4 regions of the Brevibacillus sp. HB2.2 genome follow, and region 3 is predicted to be linked to each of the others. Evidence: riboswitches for the same ligand, from Rfam matches in the RefSeq annotation. Region 3 holds a riboswitch; each other region holds the start of a gene.

Region 1 (4,121 bases), on a different contig from region 3:
CTACGAGGATGTAGCCTCTCGCAATGATTTCGTCCAAACGAGACTCAAACTTCTTCACTTGTGGTTTTTTAGCAGCTTCAGCCGCTACAGTTTGGACAGGCTTAACCGCTGTTGCGGCAAAAGCACCTGTTCCTGATGTCATGAGCATAGTTGCAGCGAGTGTGCTCGCCAAGATTGTTTGTGTGATTTTTTTCATCTGGGTTCTCCTCCTGTTAAACGGTAATGAATTTAGTTTTAGTTATAGAAACAAACTCCATCATCCCCTAATGGCATCCCCCCTTTCAAAAAGAGGACTTACAATCAGATGAGCTGCTTCTTACACCGTAAACCTGCCGATTCCTTGCTGTAATTCTTCCGCCACTGCGTTCAAATGCTCGACAGACTTGCCAATTTCTTCGATGGCTTGAAGCTGCTCTTCGGTTGCCCTTGCCACTGTTTGCGCGTCGAGTGAAGCATGCTTTGCAATGGTATGCATTTCATCTACAGAAGCACTCACCTGTTGGGAGCCTGCTGACATTTGCTCAGATGCTGCGGATACTTCCAAAATGTGCGCGGCAACGTTCCGGGAAGATTCCAAAATATGCTCGAAGATTTCGCGAACCTCTTCGACCAATTGGATACCTTGCTGTGCGTTTTGGTTACCCTCGGTCATAACCTCTACTGCGTGATGAGTATCCTGCTGGATTTCCCCGATCAGCATTGCAATTTTCGATGCGGATTCCTCGGATTGGTTCGCCAGTTTTTTTACTTCACCAGCAACTACAGCAAACCCACGTCCATGCTCGCCAGCACGTGCTGCCTCAATCGAAGCGTTCAAGGCAAGCAAATTGATTTGCGAGGTCAACTGACTGATCGTATCGAGAATGCCTTCGATTTCTTTGGAGCGATTGTTGAGCTGCTCGATGGCTACAGTCGCCTTCGAAGTTCCCTCCCCAATGCTTCCCATCTGGCGAACTGCCTGCTCTACTACAGCAGTCCCTTGCTCAGCCTGCTCTGTTGCGATCTGGGCAGCCTCAGAAACATGTGCAGACGTCTCCGCGATTTTCACGATGCCTGCTGCCATGTCAGTCATCGACAATGCGACTTCCTGCGAGCTGGATGCCTGCGCCTCTGCTCCCTCAGAAATCTGTTCGATAGACAAGCCAATTTGGTTGATGTTTTCCGTCGCTTGTTTAATGCCTTCGGATACTTCCTGACTAAAACGCTGAACTTGATCAGACGACAGTGATACGTCTTCGATCAAATTTTTCAAGTGTGATACCGTCTGGTTAAAGTCACGGGACAGAACCGCAATCTCGTCTTTTCCGTCAACCGTTACGGTCTCTTTCAAGTTACCCTGCGCCACTACATTTACTGCGTGATTCAGACGCTCAATTGGTTTCACCATGCGTACAGCCAAGAAATAAACGAGGACAACCCCAAGCCCCAATACGATGAGGGAAATAACCGTCAATCGGACTAACAGTTGATCGACAGGTGCATGTAGCTCCGCTACGGGTGCAGTGATGAATATCCCCCAGTTCAAATTGGTTGGCGCATAGGAAGCAAATCGCTCTGTATTCTCGTATTCGTATTGGGCGATTCCATGATTCCCTTGCTTGATATCTTCAAAAGCAGTCTGAAGTTGAAGAATCCCCATATTGAGAATGGATTCCTTCAGAATGTACTCGCTGTTCGGATGATAAATAAATGTTCCTGTTTTGCTTACTAAAAAGGCGTAACCTAATTCGCCAAATTTCTCTTCAGACACCTTTTTTTGGATCTCGTTGATTGGAATCGTAGAACCGATGTAACCGTATTGACGGTTGTCCTTCATCAATGGAACGACCAGTGTCACGATGTTATTCCCTGTCCGCTTCGAAACGACTGGCTCAGAGACAACAACCTTCCCTTCCCCTTTGCTGGCTTCCTTAATATGCGGACGATCTGAAATGTCAGTCACTTCACCCTTGAAATTGATCACTTTCTTACCGCTTAAGTCATGCGAAAAGAAGAACGTCTCAAACTCGGGGTTTTTCTTTTGGGCTTCTTGAATGAGTTTCAGGTCTTGTTCGACATTTTGATCTGCCGACATCAACCCTCCTATCGCTCTTACAATCTCAATTTTCTCTTGAAAGAAACCATCGATACGAATCGAGAGATTGCTAGCTGACAGCTCAGCTTCCTTGTCCAGACTGTTTGCCAAAAGGTTGGAAGCACTCCAATAGCTTGCACCGCAAACCGTACCCAAACTTATCACCAACAGCAGGCACAAAACGATAATTAGCTTATTCTTCAAACTATTTTTCATACCGAATCCCTTCTCCCTTCTCTTTTTTCAACAAAAAAAAGACTGCCCACCGACAGCCCATCATGACTACGGTATGGCAACCCGGCTGTCCTAGCTGCGAAAGTCATTTGACCTTCGTCCTTAGACCCGTGGCTTTGCGTCCCTGCCTTTCAGCAAGTTTGCCTTTGTCATTCCTTGTTGTTTTTCAATTAAGTTCACTTTTTTTCAATCTCACCTTTCATTTCCCATAACTTTCCGCCAATAAACCTCAAAATGGAAAAAAAGCTGACAACCTTTTACAGCTGTCAGCTTTTTGTCACACTTTTTGATTAGCTTAATCCAATCACGTGGCCTTCCTCGTCGACAAATAACGATTCCGCAGCCGGCTTTTTCGGGAGGCCTGGCATGGTAACCAAGCTTCCGGTCAGTGCCACAATGAAACCAGCTCCTGCTGATATGCGCACTTCGCTCACATGAATCGTGAAGTCTACAGGTGCCCCCAACAGATCAGCGCGATCCGTAAAAGAGTAAGGTGTTTTCGCCATGCACACAGGCAGATGGGACATGCCCATTTCTTCTACCTTTTGCATCGTTTTTAATGCCAACGGCGAAAAGACAACTCCTGATCCACGGTATACTTCTTTCACGACAGTCTCAATCTTGTCTTTAATGCTGAGGCCTTCCTCATACAAGAATCGGAAGGACGAAGGCAGCTCTGCTGCTCGAATTACTTTTTCAGCCAGCTCGACACCGCCTGCTCCTCCTTCTGCCCACACTTTAGAGAGCGCTGCTTCGGCTCCAGCCGCTTGGCACAGCGCAATGACAGCATCAATCTCTGCTTGGGTATCTGTCGCAAAATGATTGATGGCCACCACTGCTGGCACACCGAACTTCTGTAGGTTTTCCAGATGTCGCTTGACGTTTTCGAAGCCTTTTTCCAGAGCAGACAAGTTCTCCACTGCCAAGTCAGGTACTTTTACCCCGCCGTTGTATTTCAACGAACGAACCGTAATGACCACGACAGCAGCCGATGGAGTCAGACCTGCTTTTCTGCACTTGATGTCAAAAAACTTCTCTGCCCCCAAGTCGGCACCAAATCCAGCCTCTGTTACGACGTAATCTGCCAGTTTCAAGGCCATTTTGGTTCCGATCACACTGCTGCACCCATGTGCGATATTGGCAAAAGGTCCACCGTGAATGATGACCGGGGTTCCCTCGATTGTCTGTACGAGATTGGGCTTGATGGCTTCCTTCAAGAGAACACACATCGCATCAACCGCGTTGATTTCTTCTGCCCGTACAGGCTGATCATTGAAATCGTAGCCAATAATGATACGGTTCAACCGCTCCCGCAAGTCTGCTAGATTCTCACTCAAGCATAAGATCGCCATGATTTCCGACGCTGTCGTAATCATGAAGCCATCCTCACGCGTCATTCCATTGCCCTCACCCAGACCAACCACGATGTTTCGCAGTGCGCGGTCGTTCATATCCATAGCTCGTTTCCAGACGATTTTCTTTGGATTGAGCCCGCGCGGATTGCCATGGAAAATATGATTGTCGATCATCGCTGCCAACAAGTTATGTGCAGCTGTAATCGCGTGAATGTCCCCTGTAAAATGCAGGTTAATTTCATCAGCCGGGAGAATTTGTGCCTGACCGCTTCCAGTTGCGCCTCCTTTGATCCCCATGCAAGGACCCAAGGACGGCTCGCGAAGTGCTGCCATTGTTTTCTTCCCGAGATGATTTAAAGATTGTGACAGACCAATCGTCGTGAGCGTCTTGCCTGCTCCCGCCGGATTGGGGTTCATCGCTGTAACAAGAATCAGTTTGCCATCAGGGCGATCCTTCA
Region 2 (4,121 bases), on a different contig from region 3:
ACACGATTTTCGCCGAACCATTTTTCCGATATTTTTGCAGCTGTACCATCCTGATTCATTGCATCCAGTGCTTTTTGCAGCTCTTTTTGCAATGCCTCGTTGCCTTTTTTGACGCCAATTCCATATTCCTCAGGAGACAGCGATTCTTCTAACTGCTTAAATGCTCCCGGCTCTTTTGCCATATAGTAATCGGCCACAATCTGGTCGATGACGACTGCTTCTACGCGACCGATCTTCAAATCACTCAGTGCCAGTACGTTATCAGGGAACTCGGTAATCGATTGGACCTGATTTTTGATATCACTCGCATTAATCGCGTCAGCTGCGGAAGACAGCTTTTGCAAACCAATTGCTTTACCGGCCAAGTCTGACAGCTTGGCCAAGTTGCTATTTGCCTTCGTGACCACTACTTGTGCGTTTTTCAGATAAGGCTTGGTAAAGAGAACCTTCCCTTTTCTCTCATCTGTAATCGTATATCCATTCCAGATCAAGTCAATACGACCACTGTTTAGTTCAGACTCTTTTGCACTCCAGTCGATTGTTTGAAACTCAACTTGTTTTCCCATTTTTTCGCCAGCTGCACGTGCATAATCAATATCAAAACCGACTAGCTCATTTTTCTCATCCCGGAAACCCATCGGTGCAAACTTATCATCAATTCCGATAATCAACTTATTCGCGTCAGCGCCAGTTTTTGCGCTGGAACAGCCCACTACCAACGAAACCACCGCACCCAACAACAATGACATCCATGCTATTTTCTTCATCGTGATGATCCCCCTCGTTTCCCTACTCTATATTTTACTCTGATAAAGTGGTAATACGTTAACAAGGTATCATGATAGCACATTAGCAAGGAATAGTCGATACTTTAGTAAACAAAAGCACCTTAGAAATATACGCCAAATAATTGGGGAAAATGCCTGGCTACCTCCATCACGAAAAAGCCCTCCACATTCAATGGAGAGCTTTTTTGTGTTGGAGCTATACACCCGTTTCCTATCCTTACGCCTGATTGCACACTTTGATATATGAAACATTTCTCACGTTGATGACAACATCATCATACTGGAGCCATCCGTCGTTTTGATTAGCGACCATTTGAATGATCTCTTCCGGTTCCGTGGATTCGATGCTAATCGTTTCACCGCCTCCGGAAAAGTAGAATTGAATCACTTTTGCTTCCTTCATAATATCCCCTCCTATTCCTTCTAGTTATCGGATGGTTGGAAAATTTTTGTTACGGGTGATTTATATGTATTCCATTCAACTCCTGAGCGGCTACGTGCATTCAAACACCAAAAACTTTTTCAGAAGGTTTCTCTTTCATCAAACAGGGGAAAGTACGTTTATATAAAGTAAATTTGGATGGATGGTCAGCAGTTCACATTCGATATCACTGGGGAAGACATTCTGCGTACCCTAACCTAACGCCTATGAATGAAGGACTAGTTGATATCACAAATGGTTTTTTGTTCGTCTATACTTTATGAACAATTAGTTTCTTTACCCTACCAAAACTTGACAAAGTATATCTTTTGTCTTATATTTTGCATGATTATGTCCAGCAAAATTCGACACACTTTTACAAGTTTTGCTAATAAATGCAAAAGGCAAAGTCATCGAAAGGTGGCGACGCAAAACCACGGGTCTACAGTCTTTGACCATGATAGCCGGGTTGCCATCATCTTGGAACAATTTTTTTGATGTTGGTAGCTTCGGTTGTTCCATTCCGATGGAACGGCCTTTTTTTGTGTTTCGTTTTTTGAAAGGGGGATGAAAGCACTCTCATTTTTGCAACAGAATGGAAAAACATAACTTTTGGGACGTCAAACATACACAACACGGTAATCAGAAAACGATGGAGTGGAGAAGTTATGTACAAACAAGTAGAAACCGTACAAGAGTTAGCTAAATTTCATGAAATCAAAGAAACAGTATGGACAAGCATGGGCTTCGAGATGGAGTACGCGAAAGAAGGCTCCGCACAATTCCTCCTACTTGCCGATGATGGTGAAGCAGGTGGAACATTTGAAATGACGCCCTTTTCCAAATCAAGTGCTTATATGAAATCACTATTTCAGGATGTTGTTACAGAAGATATGAAAGTAATGGAGGTAGACAGTCTTGCTGTTTTGCCGAAATACCGTGGACAACTAGGGCAAAAAGGAATTTGCTTGATGATAGATTACGCTGAAAAGCATGGCTATACCCACGCAATCGGGGTAGCAGATCCAACTTTTTTTAAATTTATTAACACGAAGTATCAAGTAAAGGCGACTCAGACCAAAGATATCGTCTTTTACAAAGGGGCCGATGCCATTCCGACCCTCTTTCATCTAAAAGATGTCTATGACAATAAGCACGATCCGAAATATTCCTGGTACAATTCGTCGTCGTCCAATCAAGTAAAAGTCGAGGTAGGTGGGTAACATGGATAACATTGATCTATTGAGAAGAAGAAACAATTGGGTCGTAATCGTATTCGCAAGTATTATTACGGTTGTTCAGGTCTTAAACCTCTTTCTAGGCGTCTCGTACACATTCGTTTTCACAATACTGGGTATTTTGTATGGCGTACTGGCACCTTTTACTTACATCTCCAATCGCCCGAGCTTCCGTGAAAAAGCAGCGCCCTTCATGAAGTTCTTCAACTTAGTCGTAATCGGGATCTTCATGTTCATTGTAGTTGGACTGGACCCGCATATGATCAATATCATGACCATTATGTTCTTTGTAGCCGTCATGGGGATTTATCAAGACCGACTCATCAATATTTTGACCATTGTATCGACATTAGGCATTGTCTCTTACTACTTCCTGACACAGAGAGAATTGATTTTCCATTCGACAAGCAATCTTGACCTGATGTACTTCCTGCTCACCTTCTGCTTCGTCTCTATCACGAGCATGATGCATGCTGTATTCAATAACAAACTGCAAGAGGAAAGTGAGCAACAAAAGCAAGAAGCGATTGCCTCGAAGGAATCGTTGCAACGTGTTCTCGATCAGATCAACGAGTCTCTCACCTCTATGCAAGACTATCAAGAGAATTTGAACAAGGTAACAGATGGTGTAAATGTTCGCGCTGTCGAAACCGTTGCTTCCCTGCAAGACATTATGGAGTCCTTTACGGTCCAGACTAGCAATACGGACGAGCTGCGTCGGGAAATGAGCTCGACGAATCTGCAAGTTGAGGACATGACCCGCTCTGTTACAGAGATGCATGAGTACGTAGAATCGACCAAAGAAGCCACTAGCGAGAGTGGAAAACGCATTGGCAACATCGGCAATGACTTTGAACGATTCATCACGGACATCCAAGGTACGAACCAGCTGATTCAAGAGCTCAATAAAGAAACCGAATCGATTGGGAAAATCATTCAAACCATTTCCGATATTTCTGCACAAACCAACCTGTTGGCACTCAATGCCACGATTGAAGCGTCTCGGGCAGGTGAACACGGCCGAGGATTTGCTGTCGTAGCAGATGAAGTACGCAAGCTCGCTGAATCCTCCAAGCTATCCTCCGAGTCGATCTCGAGCTTGCTCATGACCATTCGTGAAAAAATGAAGCTCGTATCGGATATGATTTCCGAGTCACAGACGTCTTTTGAGAAAAATAGCGAGGGCATCCTCGAAGTACAAGAAATGTTCACCAATGTAGACAACTACATGCAAAACTTCGCAGATAAAACGAAGAATCTGCAAGAGTTCATCGTCCATGTTCACAGCATGATTCAGGAAGTCGGCGCAAAAGTAGAAGTCAACGCCGATATTACTGACAAGAACAAAGAGAGCCTGGAAGAAGTGCTTGTTCTCGTTTCTGAGCAAAAAGACGAAGTCGTTAAGGTTTCTGGCGGCTTTGAGAAAATCGAACAGCAAATGCGTGGTCTCCATATGTAGCCTTCCTGCAACCGCCTTTTCAATGGCGGTTGTTTTCTTTTTTCATTTTGTAACTGAATAGGTATATAATAAGAATATTCTGATATCAATCATTCGAAAGGAGGCACATCATTGATGGATGCACGAATCGAAACCAAAACGATTCAGACCGATCGATTGCTCGTTTCCTACCTAACAGCAGGCGTACCGGAAGGAGAACCGCTCCTCCTCATTCA
Region 3 (4,121 bases):
ACAGCGTAGGCGATTGCGGTCACGACAGCAACAACAACGATGACAATGATCCTAACCATGGTGGTAACGGATGAAACCGCAGACGTTATGGATTCGACAGGGATATGCAGATATAAACCAAAGTTGGTCTTGGGAATGGGAGAGTAGGTGACAACGTATTCCTTGCCATTGTCCGAGTAGCTGTATGAGCCCTTTTCCGTTTTTCCTGATTGAAGGATTTCCATCAATTGTTGCGGCAGAGCGGATTCCGCAAGCGGTTTTCCGATCAGATCCTGGGTAGGGTGGTACTGAATTTGGTTCTTGTTATCAACGAGAATCGGATAACCATCGTTGCCTACTTTCAAATCTTTGAGAAAGGTAGCTGTGAAGTCATCTACATTGACGAGCCCGGTCAAGACACCGAGCTTCTCGTTGTTTTTCCCTTTTACAGGGGAAGCGACGATGATAGAGCGATTGCCGGTTGTCTTCGCAACAAGAACATCGGAGAAGCTGGGCTTGTCCTGCATACCGTCTTTGAAGAATTGGCGCTCGCCAAGATTGATTCCAACGCTTTTGGGGAACGTATCAGCCGTTACTTTTCCATCGCTTGCGATAAACGTATTTCCGTCATACAGCTTCATTTCCTCGGTAAACTTGCGGATAAATTCGTTTTTTGCCGATGCATCATCGGATTGAATATCCGAGGTGCGGGCTAAAACTTGAATTTCTGTCATACGCCGGTCCAGATATTGATCCATCGCTATGGCTGTACTGGAAGTAAGGTCAACATAGGATGATTTTTGTTTATCAATGAGAATGGATGAAAAGCTGTTCGTGATAAACAAAGAAACGGCAGTAAGTGGAATGACAGCCACGATGAGAAACCAAAGAATCATTTTGTTCCTGAGTTTGTTGAACAAAAACATAGGTTTGTCCACTCCTAATCCGTGAATGCGAAATAGAAACAGTCAGACTGCTGAGATGAGCTCAGCAGTCTGACAAAATATTAATAGCCCATTGCTGCGCCTTCACCGCGAGGGTCTGCACCGCCAAATTTTACATTGGTTTGCGGGTCAATCAGGATTGCGCCGGACTGTCCCATCGCATCGGTATAGGCTGCTTCAAGCTTTTCGACTGGATGCCCACGTTTAATGAGCTCGTCCAGGACTTCTTGAGGGATGCGGCTTTCCACCTTGAGATTGTTGGAAGCAGATCCCCAGTTGCGTCCATGCAGCCATCTTGGTGCTTCGATTGCGTCTTGCACGCTGAAACCAAAGTCGACGATGCGTGTGACGAGAGCGGCTTGCGTTTGCGGCTGTCCTTCTCCCCCTTGTGTTCCGTAAAGAAGATAAGGCTTGTCCCCTTTAAAGAGCATAGCTGGGTTAATGGTGTGGAAGGTGCGTTTTCCTGGTTCCAAGTGATTGATGTGTTTGGAATCCAAGGAGAAATAGCTTCCGCGGTTTTGCAAAAGGACACCCGTATCTTTCGCTACGATGCCAGAACCCCAGTCAAAGTAGTGACTCTGAATGATGGACACGGCATTTCCATCTTTGTCGACGATCCCGAACCAGGTTGTATCGCCTTTTGGATCAAGCGGTTCTACGGATTTGGCTGCTTGCTTCATATCAATGCGCGCAGCTAAATCTTTCCCGTGCTGCTTGGACAACAGCTCATCCACAGGGATATCCGCAAAGGCAGGGTCAGTCAGCCATTTGTCGCGGTCAGCAAAAGCCTGTTTGGTAGCTTCCACAATCGTGTGGTAGTAATCGGGTGTTCCTTCACCCATGCTCTTGAGGTCAAAGTTGTTCAAAACATTAAGAATAGAGAGTGATGCCATGCCTTGGGAGTTAGGCGGAACGTTATACGCTTTGTAACCGCGGTAGTCTACCGTAATGGGATCTGCCCAAGTGGAGGTATGCTTCTCAAAATCTTTCAACGTGAGCAATCCGCCGTTGGCTTTCATGTCTGCTACGATTTTTTTAGCAACTTCACCTTTATAAAAACCGTCAGCGCCTTTTTTCGCAATGATTCGCAAAGTATTGGCAAGATCCTTTTGTTTGAGAATTTCGCCTGCTGCATAAGGATCTCCGTTGGGCTTCAGGAATGTTTTGCGGAATCCATCAAAACGTTGAAGATTCTTCAAGTCATTGTCAGTTGGATCTGTCGCGTATTTTGTCCAATATACTTGGTTGGGGGAGACGGGATATCCGTTCTCGGCGTATCCAATGGCAGGCTCCAGCAGTCTGTTCCATTGAAGCTTATTGTTGCCCATGCTTTTATGGGCGTAGTTGTACGCCTCCCACCAGCCGGAGACGACACCAGGGACAGTGTTTGCTGATTCATAACCGCGGGACGGGATTTTTTCGTAGCCTTTGCCTTTGTAATAGTCGATGGTTGCCTTTTCGCCTGCGCGACCACTGCCGTTCAGCGCCTTCAGCTCTTTTGTTTTGGCATTGTAGATGAGCCAGAAGTTATCTCCGCCAATGGTTGTGTAATGAGGATAGACAACAGCTAAGGTGGAAGCGGCTGTAATAGCAGCATCTACTGCATTTCCACCGTCTTCCAATGTTTTCAGGGCCGCAGCCGTAGCCAGATAGTGAGGAGTCGTCACCATTGCGTTCGGTGACATCGATGTTGGACGGTTAGCAGCTTGTGCTCCAGAGAATGTTGATACCCCGATGACAGCAGTCAGAGCGACGGTCGAGAGTTTCTTCCAGAATGACATTCCTATGAAACCTCCTTCATGATGAAAAGAATAATGATTCATTAAACCGGCTATCCGCTGTTGCCTCACCTCCTTTAAAAGTTAAAAATACACAAACATACAAAAGTAGACAAAAATAGACATTATGAGCGCAAAAAAAGACCAATGATATAGGATCATTGGTCGCGTCCTACATCAATACTTCGGTAGCTGGCAAGCGTGTCCGCTGTTGCGGAGGTAGCCCCTGTAGCTTTGCGTCGCCGGATTTCCCCGGGTATGCCGTTTCGATATCAATGGGTGAAGCATAAAATGACACATATACTGATTCAATCGTTGTGGGAAAATGTTCCTAAAACTCCGTTTGCCAATAATATAGACTATTTACCATTTGTGGTAAATAAGAAAAATATTTTAATCCGGAAAAATAGTTAGGAATTCTATGTATTTTTCGAAAGATATTCACACACCTCCTGGGGCAAAGCTGCTTATGATGATAAAAAGGCACATTTGCCAAGGAGTGAAACAAAGACCATGATGCATCCCGATACAGAATTGCGCTATATCAACGATGAGATCGGGTACGGTGTGTTTGCGACAAGGTTTATCCCAAAAGGAACGATTGTATGGGCACAGGATGATTTGGACCAAGTATTGGACCCTGCATTTGTGGAAAGACTTGACTCATTACGAAAACAGGACGTACAAAAATATTCGTTTAAGAACCAGTTCGGAAAGTACATTCTTTGTTGGGATAAGGCAAGGTACGTGAACCACAGCTTTCATGCGAATTGTGTGCCGACCATGTATGATATGGAATTGGCTGCACGGGATATTTTTCCGGGCGAAGAGCTGACTGATGATTATGGAACGTTAAATTTGGATGAACCATTTGAGTGTTTGCCCGAGTCCGACACGGACCGCTCCCGTGTAATGCCCGATGATTTGCTTCGGTATTACCCGCAGTGGGATCGGATTGCAGCGGAAGCATTCCAACGGTTCAATCATGTTGAACAGCCTTTGCTGCATCTGATTCCCTCGAAGCATCTCGAAAAGATTCGTGGGATTACGGAGCAGCGCTTAGCCATTGATTCTGTTATTCACCTGTATTGCAGGTCACAATGGCAAACGGGGCAGCAATGGGAGACGTGAGCGGGTCGGTCAACGACCCGATTTTGTTGAACTCTGGGAAGAGAATCAGTATTATGGAATGTAAAGGTGAAGTGAAAGGTTGATTTCATTGGAAAACAAGGTAGCGGCATCCAATTTTATCCGCAATATCATGATTGATGACTTGCAAGAGGGCAAAGTAAAGGAAATCATTACCCGCTTTCCCCCAGAACCGAACGGGTATCTCCATATTGGACATGCAAAAGCAATCTGCCTCAACTTTGAGTTGGCACGAGAATTCTCCGGCAAGGCCAACCTGCGTTTTGACGAT
Region 4 (4,121 bases), on a different contig from region 3:
ACAGCCTCCGATGTCAGATTTTGGCCCCATGTGAAAGGAAAAGATAGAATCATGGCGAATCATAGAGAATGAGGTGAGAGCATTATGGAAGGATCCCGTGCAAAACGCTACCGCTCCCGGCGGAGGAATGACTCGGAAGTAAGCCGGTTTTGGATCATGGGGTTGTTGTTCTCACTGCTGGTGCTCGCTTTTGAATTCTTTATCGAAATACCCGCCGATGCAGATTGGCTGACCGATATGGAGATGGCTTTGTTTTCTGCCAGCTTTACGTTGCTTGCCTTTTATCTGCTCGGACTTACCTTTGCCTTTTCACGCCACCAAAAGGCAGGGAAGATCAATCACCAAATCATCATCTATGTATGGTTGGGTGCGATCTTGTTTCACTTATTCCTGCTCATCAGCAATTTGTCCAATCAGCATGTGTACAAGGCAGGGATCATTCTATTTTTAGGACCATTGTTTTTAACTGTCTACCATTTTATCACGTACTTGGCAGCTTTGCGCGAGGAGCGTGAGGAGCAGGAGGCAGCTACAACAGCTACGCTCGAGCGTACGGCCTACCAGATGATTCTGGAGGGTGGGCGTGTATACAGCGAGCTGAGTCGCCTGAAAACAGAATATCCAGAAGTGGAGCAAATGCTTCGTGCCAACGATTTTCACGATAAACTGGAGCGCTATGCTTTGGAAATGCAGCAGTATTTGCAGGTGAAGCATTTTGAGCGTAAAGACGTGGAGCTCTTGGAGGGTCACTATTATTTCTTGGAAAACTTGCTGAGCTTGGCGAAACAACATCCGGGAATAATCGAGTCCCGCGTATATAGCCGCCGAGGTGACAATTGATGGGTACAAAGGAGAGGGAAGCGGATGTTTTGGAAAAAAGACAAAGGCCTGGCAGAAAAAGAGACAGCAGCGACGACAGCCACAACCACAATGGCAGGACAGCAAGACGCATGGAAACATGAGCTTCGCGGTCTTTACGAACAGATGGGTGCAATCCTCGCTTCGGACCAAGCGATGAACGCCGATTCCGATCAAATGGTGCGATTGGTGACGAGAATGAAGCGTGCCGTAGAGAATATCCAGGCCATTAATGAGCGGGATGATGAATCTGCGAGCCAGTTGTCGGTTCGAGGGGAGCGCCTGACAGACATCTGTAAACAATCGGTAGCGCGTGCAGATGAAGGCAAGAAGGCTATGACGGACGTTGTGGAAGTCATGAGCCTGCTCGACAAAGAATCGGTTCATACGTCCAAGTCCATGAGCCGCTTGGAAGAGCGTTCTTCGGAAATTACGAGTATTGTCAAGGTAATCAGTGACATTACGAATCAGACTAACCTTCTCGCTCTGAATGCAGCGATAGAAGCTGCACGTGCGGGGGAACAAGGCCGAGGCTTTGCTGTCGTAGCGGATGAAGTACGGAAGCTGGCAGAGATGACAGCGAACTCGACCAAGACGATTGCGGAATTGATCGGCAAGATTCAAGAAGAAATCAAGGAAGCATTGTCCAACAGTGAAAAAAGCAGCAGTGCGATTAAAAATGGACTTTCCATCAGCAAGGATGCTGCACAGAAGACGGATCAGATCGCGAACGCTTTCCAGGTACTGAACGGCGAAGTGGCGGGTGTGATGGAAATCATCGCGCATCAAAAGCGTTTTGCTGACGATGTGTCCCAGCAGGTACGTGAGGCAAAGGGCTTACTGGACGAGCTGAATGAAGGCATCACCAAGCACGTAAGAGACGCCAACGCGGTAGAGCAAATGCTCGCGACGAGCGTAAAGGATGTCAAAAAGTTATTGTGATCATGAGGAAGAAAAATTAGAAGTCCGTATCCAAGCGATGCGGACTTTTTGATATTTGTTCTTTCCTTTCACGAAATATTTACATGTTTACGTTTGACTATTCGAAATGGAGTACTATAATCAAAGTAGGTTTCTCCATATCTTTCCTTTTTTCGACAAAATCTTATCAGCATTCGCTATGAATGGGCAAACCCATTGAAAAGTGGGGACGCAAAGCCACGGGCCTAATGTACACGTTACGATGGCAGCCGGGTTGCCAACGAGCAGTGTATTTTGCTGTTTTAGTATGACGGCTCCTTTCATGCGAAAGGGGCCTATTTATTTTTCAAAAGGGGAGTGGTTGTAGCATGTCAATCCTTCAAACACTGGACAAGCAGTACATCAATGGGGAGTGGCGCGACGGACTTGGCGCGAAGACATTGCAAGATATCAACCCTTACAACGGGGAAGTCATCGCAGAATTCAAAATGGCAAATCTGGAGGATATCGACGCGGCTTACAAGGCGGCAGCCAACGCGAAAAAAGAGTGGGATGAAGTGAATGCCTATACCAAATCCCGAATGTTGGAGCGTGCTGTTCGCTATATCGAAGAGCATGAAGAAGAAATCATTCAGATCATCATTCGTGAACTAGGTGGAACCCGACTGAAGGCATTTTTTGAGATCGGGCTTGTGAAGGATATTATTCGCGAGGCGGCTACGTTCCCGGTGCGCATGGAAGGAAAAATTCTCCCTTCTCCCGTAGACGGAAAGGAAAATCGCTTGTATCGGATTCCCGCAGGAGTTGTCGGCGTCATCAGTCCGTTCAACTTCCCGTTCTATCTGTCGATGAAGTCCGTAGCTCCAGCTCTTGGCGCGGGCAACGGTGTCGTCCTCAAACCGCATGAACACACGCCAATCACGGGAGGGACTCTCATCGCGAAAATTTTTGAAGAAGTAGGTCTGCCCAAAGGCTTGATCAACGTCGTTGTAACGGATATTGCTGAAATTGGCGATGGGTTTGTCTCCCACCCGATTCCGCGCATCCTTTCGTTTACAGGCTCTAGCCAAGTAGGAAGCCATATCGCGCAAGTGGCAGCGAAGCATTTCAAGAAGGCGATTTTGGAGCTAGGCGGCAATAGTGCCCTGATTGTTTTGGAGGATGCGGATCTCCAGTATGCCGTCAATGCAGCGGTATTCAGCCGCTTTACCCACCAAGGTCAGATTTGCATGTCGGCTAACCGGGTTCTGGTTCACCAAGATGTATACGATAAATTCCTCGGTCTGTATGTGGAAAAAGTATCTGGTCTCAAGGTAGGCGACCCAAATGATCCAGACACGGTAATCGGTCCACTCATCAATCAACGGCAAGTCGCCAACCTGATGGCAACGATCGATGAGGCGATACGCGAAGGAGCCGTTCCTGCACTGAAAGGGGAAGTAAAAGGAAACGTGGTCGAGCCGATTGTTTTGACAGGTGTGACCACAGACATGTCCATTGCATCGAAAGAGCTGTTTGGTCCGGCTGTTTGCATCATGTCGTTTGCTTCCGAGGAAGAAGCAATTCGTATGGCGAACGAGACACCATTTGGATTGTCCGGGGCGATTCATACCCGCGATCTGGAGAGAGGTGCCCAGATGGCCAAGCGCATTGAGACCGGCATGATTCATATCAACGATGGAACGATCAATGACGAACCAATTGTGGCGTTCGGCGGTGAAAAGCATTCCGGATTGGGACGCTTGAATGGTCAATGGAGCCTAGAAGAGTTTACTACGCTAAAATGGATTTCGGTTCAGCACAAGAAGCGTCAATTTCCGTACTAATGCTAGCAAAAGATAGAGGTGAAGAGGGTCATGAACGGATACGAAGGATGGAACGAAACAGAAGCCTCCGAAAAGGGGAAAAATGCAGAACTTCTCGAGGCTTTCATCAAGGTTGCTCCCTATTTAAATGATTTGCTCAACGATGACATTACCATTGGGGTCTACGACACGGAAAAGCTATTGCGCAATGTGCCTGCCCAAACATTTTCCCTGCAGGTAAAGTCTGGTGATCCACTCCAGGAGGGAGATGTGATCACCAACGCGATTCAAAAAAACACCAAGCAGGCGATGATGGTTCCCAAGGAATTATTTGGTTTTCCTCTCGTCGCACGGGCGATCCCCTTGCATGATCACACGGGAAAAGTTATCGGCGGTGTTGGCATTGGTTCGAGTATGGAGCGAGCCAATGAGCTGTATGAAATTGCCGCAAATCTCTCGAGCGTCGTCGAGCAGGTCAGTGCCACCACACACGAGATGGCCGTGCAGATCGGGAATTTGAACGAGCAAATGAAGGCG

What was found. A riboswitch is a leader RNA that binds a small molecule or an ion and turns the genes downstream of it on or off. The one in region 3 is predicted to bind cyclic di-GMP.
Region 1: linked by a shared signal. The riboswitch ahead of HP401_RS02800 (methyl-accepting chemotaxis protein) and the one ahead of ggt (gamma-glutamyltransferase) in region 3 are both predicted to bind cyclic di-GMP.
Region 2: linked by a shared signal. The riboswitch ahead of HP401_RS32425 (GNAT family N-acetyltransferase) and the one ahead of ggt (gamma-glutamyltransferase) in region 3 are both predicted to bind cyclic di-GMP.
Region 4: linked by a shared signal. The riboswitch ahead of yfmT (benzaldehyde dehydrogenase) and the one ahead of ggt (gamma-glutamyltransferase) in region 3 are both predicted to bind cyclic di-GMP.

Annotation. Positions count from the first base shown of each region.
Region 1 is NZ_JABSUV010000003.1:39,284-43,404, forward strand. It holds gene HP401_RS02795 (transporter substrate-binding domain-containing protein) at 1-196, opposite strand, end outside; gene HP401_RS02800 (methyl-accepting chemotaxis protein) at 317-2,290, opposite strand; cyclic di-GMP riboswitch class I at 2,363-2,463, opposite strand; gene HP401_RS02805 (formate--tetrahydrofolate ligase) at 2,599-4,121, opposite strand, start outside.
Region 2 is NZ_JABSUV010000032.1:53,771-57,891, forward strand. It holds gene HP401_RS32415 (amino acid ABC transporter substrate-binding protein) at 1-767, opposite strand, end outside; gene HP401_RS32420 (hypothetical protein) at 1,006-1,191, opposite strand; cyclic di-GMP riboswitch class I at 1,603-1,686, shown strand; gene HP401_RS32425 (GNAT family N-acetyltransferase) at 1,878-2,432, shown strand; gene HP401_RS32430 (methyl-accepting chemotaxis protein) at 2,434-3,906, shown strand; gene HP401_RS32435 (alpha/beta fold hydrolase) at 4,021-4,121, shown strand, end outside.
Region 3 is NZ_JABSUV010000007.1:131,640-135,760, reverse strand. It holds gene HP401_RS07120 (methyl-accepting chemotaxis protein) at 1-905, opposite strand, end outside; gene ggt (gamma-glutamyltransferase) at 986-2,704, opposite strand; cyclic di-GMP riboswitch class I at 2,886-2,974, opposite strand; gene HP401_RS07110 (SET domain-containing protein) at 3,215-3,832, shown strand; gene HP401_RS07105 (glutamine--tRNA ligase/YqeY domain fusion protein) at 3,912-4,121, shown strand, end outside.
Region 4 is NZ_JABSUV010000029.1:26,449-30,569, reverse strand. It holds gene HP401_RS20195 (hypothetical protein) at 85-840, shown strand; gene HP401_RS20190 (methyl-accepting chemotaxis protein) at 865-1,800, shown strand; cyclic di-GMP riboswitch class I at 1,976-2,061, shown strand; gene yfmT (benzaldehyde dehydrogenase) at 2,148-3,605, shown strand; gene HP401_RS20180 (methyl-accepting chemotaxis protein) at 3,636-4,121, shown strand, end outside.